Regions from separate parts of the Shinella yambaruensis genome, predicted to be linked through region 1. Evidence: predicted binding sites of a transcription regulator. Region 1 holds the regulator's gene; each other region holds the start of a gene.

Region 1 (2,267 bases):
CCGGTGATGGACGCGGTGCGCGTGCCGCCGTCGGCCTGGATGACATCGCAGTCGACGGTGATCTGGCGTTCGCCGAGCGCTTCGAGATCGACGACGGCGCGCAGCGAGCGGCCGATGAGACGCTGGATCTCCTGCGTGCGGCCGCCCTGCTTGCCGGATGCCGCTTCGCGCCGCATGCGTTCGCCGGTGGCGCGCGGCAGCATGCCGTATTCGGCGGTCACCCAGCCCTTGCCGCTGTTGCGCAGCCACGGCGGCGTCTTTTCTTCCAGGCTCGCGGTGACGAGCACGTGCGTATCGCCGAACTTGACGAGACAGGAGCCTTCGGCATGTTTGGAAATGTTGCGCTCGAAGGAAACCTTGCGCATCTGGTCGGTTTTTCTGCCGGACGGCCGCATTGCGAACTCCTGTCTGAATTGTCTGGGAAGCTGCTTTAGACCAGATCGCCGGGCGAGGGAATGGTGGTGCGGCACGGCGCTTGCGTTTTGGCGCCTTGCAGCGGGAAACCATGGCGGGAAAATCCGTTTTGCGCTGACCTTCGAAATCACTATATTCCTGTCGGATAACAGGGTTTGCAGCGGAAAGATGGTTTTGAAGAGATCTCCGGGTCCTGACAGTCAGGCGGCGCTCGACGAGCGTTCGGGCGAAATCTTCCGCCGCATCGTCGAGAGCTATCTGGAAAGCGGCGAGCCGCTCGGCTCGCGTAACCTGTCGCGTATCCTGCCCATGTCGCTCTCGCCGGCCTCGGTGCGCAACGTGATGAGCGACCTCGAGGAGCTCGGCCTCATCTATTCGCCGCATATCAGCGCCGGGCGGCTGCCGACGCAGCTTGGCCTGCGTTTCTTCGTCGATGCCTTCATGCAGGTGGGCAACATCTCGCCGGAGGACCGCGCCTCGATCGAGCGCCATGTGCGCCCGCACGGCCAGAAGCATACCGCCGTCGAAACCATGATGAACGAGGCGAGCCAGGCGCTGTCCGGCATGTCGCGCGGCGCGGGCCTCGTCATCACCACGAAGAACGACGCCGTGCTGAAGCATGTCGAGTTCATCCGGCTGGAGCCGACCAAGGCGCTGGTCGTGCTGGTCGGCGATCACGACCAGGTAGAGAACCGCATCATCGAACTGCCGGCCGGCGTCACCAGCTCGCAGCTCACGGAGGCCGCCAACTTCCTCAACGCCCATCTTGCCGGCAACACGCTCGTGGAAGCGCGCTCGCAGCTCGAACGGCTGCGCGGCGAAATCAGCAGCGAGCTGGACAAGCTGTCGCAGGATCTCGTCGAGCGGGGCCTTGCGGTCTGGTCCGGCGGCTTCGACGAGGGCAAGCCGACGCGGCTGATCGTGCGCGGCCGGGCGAACCTCTTGGAAGGCCTTGCCGGCGCCGAGGATATCGATCGCCTGCGCATGCTCTTCGACGATCTGGAGCGCAAGGACAGCCTGATCGAACTCTTGAACCTTGCCGAGACGGGCCCGGGCGTGCGCATCTTCATCGGCTCGGAGAACAAGCTCTTCTCGCTGTCCGGCTCCTCGCTCATCGTCGCGCCCTATCGCGACAGCGACGACAAGATCGTCGGGGCCGTCGGCGTCATCGGGCCGACGCGGCTCAACTATTCCCGGATCGTGCCCATGGTGGACTATACGGCCCAGCTGATCTCGCGGCTTTCGCGCTGAATGCCCGCAATCCGGGCATCGGCCCTTGATTTTTCGGGATCAAAGCTCGATATCGGGCCAAACCCCTTAAAAGATGCAATTCGGAGTACGTCATGACCGACGAGAGCAAGAAACACGGACCTGACGAAGCGGTAGAGAGCACCATCGCCGCCGAAACATTCGCGCCGGAGGAGGCAACTGCCGAGGCCGCCGCCCCGGCGGAGCCGGATCCGGTCGATGCCCTGCGGGCCGAAAACGCCGAACTCAGGGACAAGTACCTGCGCCTCGCCGCCGAGATGGACAACCTGCGCCGGCGCACCGAGCGTGACGTGAAGGACGCCAAGTCCTATTCCGTCGCCGGCTTCGCCCGCGACATGCTGGCCGTGTCCGACAACCTGCGCCGCGCGCTGGATGCCATTCCGGCCGAAGCGCAGGCCGCCGAAGACACCGGCCTGAAGGCGCTGGCCGAGGGCGTGGAGATGACCGAGCGCTCCATGCTCGCAGCGCTCGAACGCCACGGCGTGCGCAAGCTCGACCCGATCGGCGAGAAGTTCGATCCGAACTTCCACCAGGCCATGTTCGAAGTGCCGAACCCGGACGTTGCCAACAACACGGTCGTGCAG
Region 2 (2,267 bases), 670 kb from region 1:
GGAGCCTTGACGGCAGCGATCTTGAGGCCGCCGCGCAGCTTGTTGACGACGAGGGTCGCGAGGGCTTCGCCTTCGACGTCTTCAGCGACGATGACCAGCGGCTTGCCGGTCTGGACGACGGCTTCGAGAACCGGGAGCATTGCCTGGAGGTTCGAGAGCTTCTTCTCGTGCAGGAGAATGTAGGCGTCTTCGAGGTCGGCGACCATCTTTTCCGGGTTGGTCACGAAGTAGGGCGACAGGTAGCCGCGGTCGAACTGCATGCCTTCGACGACTTCGAGTTCGGTCTCGGCGGTCTTGGCTTCTTCAACCGTGATGACGCCTTCGTTGCCGACCTTCTGCATGGCTTCGGCAATGTCGAGACCGACCTGCTTGTCGCCGTTCGCGGAGATCGTGCCGACCTGGGCGACTTCTTCCGAGGTGTTGATCTTCTTGGCCTTGGCCTGGAGATCCTTGACGACTTCGGCGACGGCGAGGTCGATGCCGCGCTTCAGGTCCATCGGGTTCATGCCGGCGGCAACGGCCTTGTGGCCTTCGCGGACGATGGCCTGGGCGAGAACCGTGGCGGTCGTCGTGCCGTCGCCGGCGATGTCGTTGGTCTTGGAAGCGACCTCACGGACGAGCTGGGCGCCCATGTTCTCGAACTTGTCGTCGAGTTCGATTTCCTTGGCGACGGAAACGCCGTCCTTGGTGATGCGCGGAGCGCCGAAGGACTTGTCGATGACGACGTTGCGGCCCTTGGGACCGAGGGTTACCTTCACGGCGTCTGCGAGGACGTCGACGCCACGCAGCATCTTTTCGCGCGCGGTGCGGCCGAATTTGACTTCTTTGGCTGCCATTGTGAGAACTCCTGAAGAGGTGTCAGCGGAATTGGGAAAGGATTACCGGCGGATCAGCCGATGATGCCCATGATGTCGGCTTCCTTCATGATCAGAAGGTCTTCGCCGTCGAGCTTGACTTCGGTGCCCGACCACTTGCCGAACAGGACGCGGTCGCCGGCCTTGACGTCGAGCGCGACGACCTTGCCGCTTTCATCGCGGGCGCCGGAGCCGACGGCGACGACTTCGCCTTCCTGCGGCTTTTCCTTGGCGGTGTCCGGAATGATGATGCCGCCCTTGGTCTTGGCTTCGGATTCGACGCGACGAACGACGACGCGATCGTGAAGCGGGCGGAAGGTGGTGCTTGCCATTGTCTTATCCCTCGATCAAATGACATTGCGGATCGCGAGATGGATCCGGTGGATTGATGTTAGCACTCGTCTTTCGTGAGTGCTAGCGATGCCGAGATAGGCGGCTGGGCGTTTGGAGTCAAGAACGACGCCTGCAAAATTTTTCGCCCGGTATGAGTTACCGCAGCCGCCAGATGGGAGCGTCATCGCACGCCATCAAGACGGCGCGGTGAATTTTCATCCGTTTGCCCGTCGATGGGGCAAAAATGTGCGGAGAGGCTTGTTTTCTTGCCGTCGCTTTGCAATGTCAGCCGGGCTCGATCTCGACACGGGAATCCCTGATGGCTCACCGCATCCAATCCTTCCGCGACATCACGCAGCATTATGACGTGGTCCTTTGCGACGTCTGGGGCGTCCTGCACAATGGCGTCGAAGCCTTCTCCCATGCTTCCGAAGCGCTCGCCGCCGCGCGCGCGGCCGGGCTGACGGTCGTGCTGATCACCAATTCCCCGCGCCCGCATCCGGGTGTGAAAGTGCAGATCCGCGGCCTTGGCGTGACGGATGACGCCTACGACCGGATCGTCACGTCCGGCGACGTCACCCGCGCGCTGATCGCCGAGGGGCCGAAGAACATCTACTTCATCGGCGCCGAAAAGGACCTGCCGCTGCTCGACGGCCTCGGCGTCGAGCCGGTCGGGCTGGAGGAGGCCGGCATCGTCGTCTGCGCGGGCCTGCGCAGCGACGAGACGGAAACCGTCGAGGATTATCGCGCCGAGCTGACGGCGCTCGCGGCGCGGGAACTGCCCTTCATCTGCGCCAATCCCGACCTCGTCGTCGAGCGCGGCCACAAGCTCATTCCCTGTGCCGGCGCGATCGCCAAGCTCTATGAGGAACTGGGCGGCGCCACCCGGATCGCCGGCAAGCCGCACCGCCCGATCTACGAGAAATCGATCGCCGAGGCGCGCGAGGTGCGCGGCGATTTCGACCTCTCGCGGGTGATCGCCATCGGCGACGGCATGCCGACGGACGTGCGCGGCGCGGAGGCCTTCGGCCTCGACGTGCTGTATATTTCGGGTGGCATCCACGCGCAGGACTATGTCGA
Region 3 (2,267 bases), on a different replicon from region 1:
GATCAGCAGCGGCTTGCCGGACTGCACCACGGCTTCGAGAACCGGGAGCATGGACTGGAGGTTGGAGAGCTTCTTCTCGTGGATGAGGATATAGGGGTCTTCGAGCTCGACCCGCATCTTCTCGGCATTGGTCACGAAATAGGGCGAGAGATAGCCGCGGTCGAACTGCATGCCTTCGACGACTTCGAGCTCGGTCTCGGCCGTTTTGGCCTCCTCGACCGTGATGACGCCCTCGTTGCCCACCTTCTCCATCGCCTCGGCGAGATAGCGGCCGATCTCGGCGTCACCATTGGCCGAGATGGTGCCGACCTGGGCGATCTCGGAATTGTTGGAGATCTTGCGGGCATTGCCCTTCAGTTCCTTGACAACGGCGTCGACGGCAAGGTCGATGCCGCGCTTGAGGTCCATCGGGTTCATGCCGGAGGCGACGGCCTTGGCGCCTTCCTTGACGATGGCCTGGGCGAGCACGGTCGCCGTGGTGGTGCCGTCGCCGGCGAGATCGTTGGTCTTCGAGGCGACTTCGCGCAGCATCTGCGCGCCCATGTTCTCGAACTTGTCCTCAAGCTCGATCTCCTTGGCGACGGAAACGCCGTCCTTGGTGATGCGCGGCGCGCCGAAGGACTTGTCGATGACGACGTTGCGGCCCTTGGGACCGAGCGTTACCTTCACCGCATTGGCGAGGACATCGACGCCGCGCAGCATCTTGTCGCGGGCTTCGGTGTTGAATTTGACTTCTTTCGCAGCCATGGTTCACTCCTTCTTAGGCAGCGGTTTATGACTGAAGACGGACGCGTCAGGCGGCCTGCTTCTGCGTGGCCTGGGCCTCGACCACGCCCATGACGTCGGATTCCTTCATGATCAGGTAGTCCTCGCCATCGATCTTGATCTCCGTGCCGGACCACTTGCCGAAGAGGATACGGTCGCCGACCTTGACGTCGAGCGCCACGACCTGGCCCTGCTCGTTGCGCGCGCCGGGGCCGGTAGCGACGACTTCGCCCTCCTGCGGCTTTTCCTTTGCGGTGTCGGGAATGATGATGCCGCCCTTGGTCTTCTCTTCGGACTCAAGACGGCGAACAACGATGCGATCATGCAGCGGTCGGAACTTCATGTTTTCCTCCATGGACAAACAAGATGTTTTGCTACCCCCTTCGTCCGGACCGGATGACCAGTCCGGAACGGGGTGCCGGACCTTCTCCAAAGCGTCCGGCGGCAGATGATCTGGTTTGCCGGATTTTCGATTTCAAGAGGGCGGCACAGAAAAATCAGCACTCGCGTCACGCGGTTGCTAACACGCTGTAAAGGAACAATAAACCGACGCGCTGCGTTCGATTTTCCGTTGATGGTCGCGCAAAATTCGATCATCCTCGCTCTATCCTGAATCGGAGATGAAGCATGCGATTTCCATCGGACCTGGAACGCCAATTGAACGGCTACGGCCTTACCACCGCCCATATTCTTTACCGCATTCCCGACTTCGAATCCGTCCTGCAGACCTATGTCTGGCAGAACTACGACCTCGCGCCCGATTTTCCGGAGATGCACAGGTTCCTAGATTTCTGGCAGAGCAAGCTGGACGGGCCGCTGCATTCCGTCCGCTATACTCACCGGCTCCTGATCGGCCCTAACGAATGGCGGCGCGTCGATGGAGAATTCAAGCTACATTGACCCCAGCTTCAGCCCGAGCCTCACTGTGGTGCAACTGTTGGTATCGTCTAGAGATGCTCAAAGCACTGAAGTTATGTAGTTGGATGTCGTGCCGACGCGCGACGATGCTCACCGTCGCGTTCGGCTCATAGGTTTCCTGGATAATGGCCAGTTTCTCTGCCGTGCTCCAGCGCCGCCGCCGTTCAGGCCCGGAAAGGACCAGCATCTTAGAGGCTGCCTCAAAAGGAGGTGGGTGATTTTAAGAGGTTATGATTCCTTCTGATTTGCGATATCCGATGGAGTTCACAATGGCCTAGAGCGAAATCACCCGTCGCGCCATGCCCGGCGAACTGGACGCTATGCAAGCGATATGACGGATCGGGATGGGTTCTGGTACAGCCCTTCTACCGCGCCGCCTGGGTCGTCCCGCCCCACGGATTTGAGCGAGGTCGTCAATGCCCTTGCTCTACATCGCCACGACCGGCTGCCAGTGGAGGACGCTGCCTAAGGGTTTTTAGTCCCCTGCCTCTACCAGTTTCGCCACGCCCGCGCGTCCCCGCTTTCAACGCGCAAAAAAAAGTGAGGGAGCGTTTTGAGGGCATTCCTTCGCGTTTTGCAGGACG

The links. Region 1 encodes HrcA, which represses chaperone genes, less so after heat shock. Its sites were predicted from a motif close to GTTAGCACTCNCNNNNNGNGAGTGCTAAC; they were not measured.
Region 2: groES (co-chaperone GroES) is a predicted target of HrcA. The motif match lies at 1,245-1,273, and genes of this name have one in related genera.
Region 3: groES (co-chaperone GroES) is a predicted target of HrcA. The motif match lies at 1,262-1,290, and genes of this name have one in related genera.

Annotation. Positions count from the first base shown of each region.
Region 1 covers NZ_CP150638.1:6,183-8,449, forward strand. Annotated here, with positions in the region: gene rph (ribonuclease PH) at 1-395, opposite strand, end outside; gene hrcA (heat-inducible transcriptional repressor HrcA) at 589-1,665, shown strand; gene grpE (nucleotide exchange factor GrpE) at 1,758-2,267, shown strand, end outside.
Region 2 covers NZ_CP150638.1:676,458-678,724, forward strand. Annotated here, with positions in the region: gene groL (chaperonin GroEL) at 1-836, opposite strand, end outside; gene groES (co-chaperone GroES) at 890-1,186, opposite strand; gene WMC41_RS03250 (TIGR01459 family HAD-type hydrolase) at 1,507-2,267, shown strand, end outside.
Region 3 covers NZ_CP150642.1:228,647-230,913, forward strand. Annotated here, with positions in the region: gene groL (chaperonin GroEL) at 1-747, opposite strand, end outside; gene groES (co-chaperone GroES) at 794-1,108, opposite strand; gene WMC41_RS30600 (usg protein) at 1,393-1,665, shown strand; partial or broken gene WMC41_RS30605 (transposase) at 1,745-1,870, opposite strand; partial or broken gene WMC41_RS30610 (transposase) at 1,934-2,159, shown strand.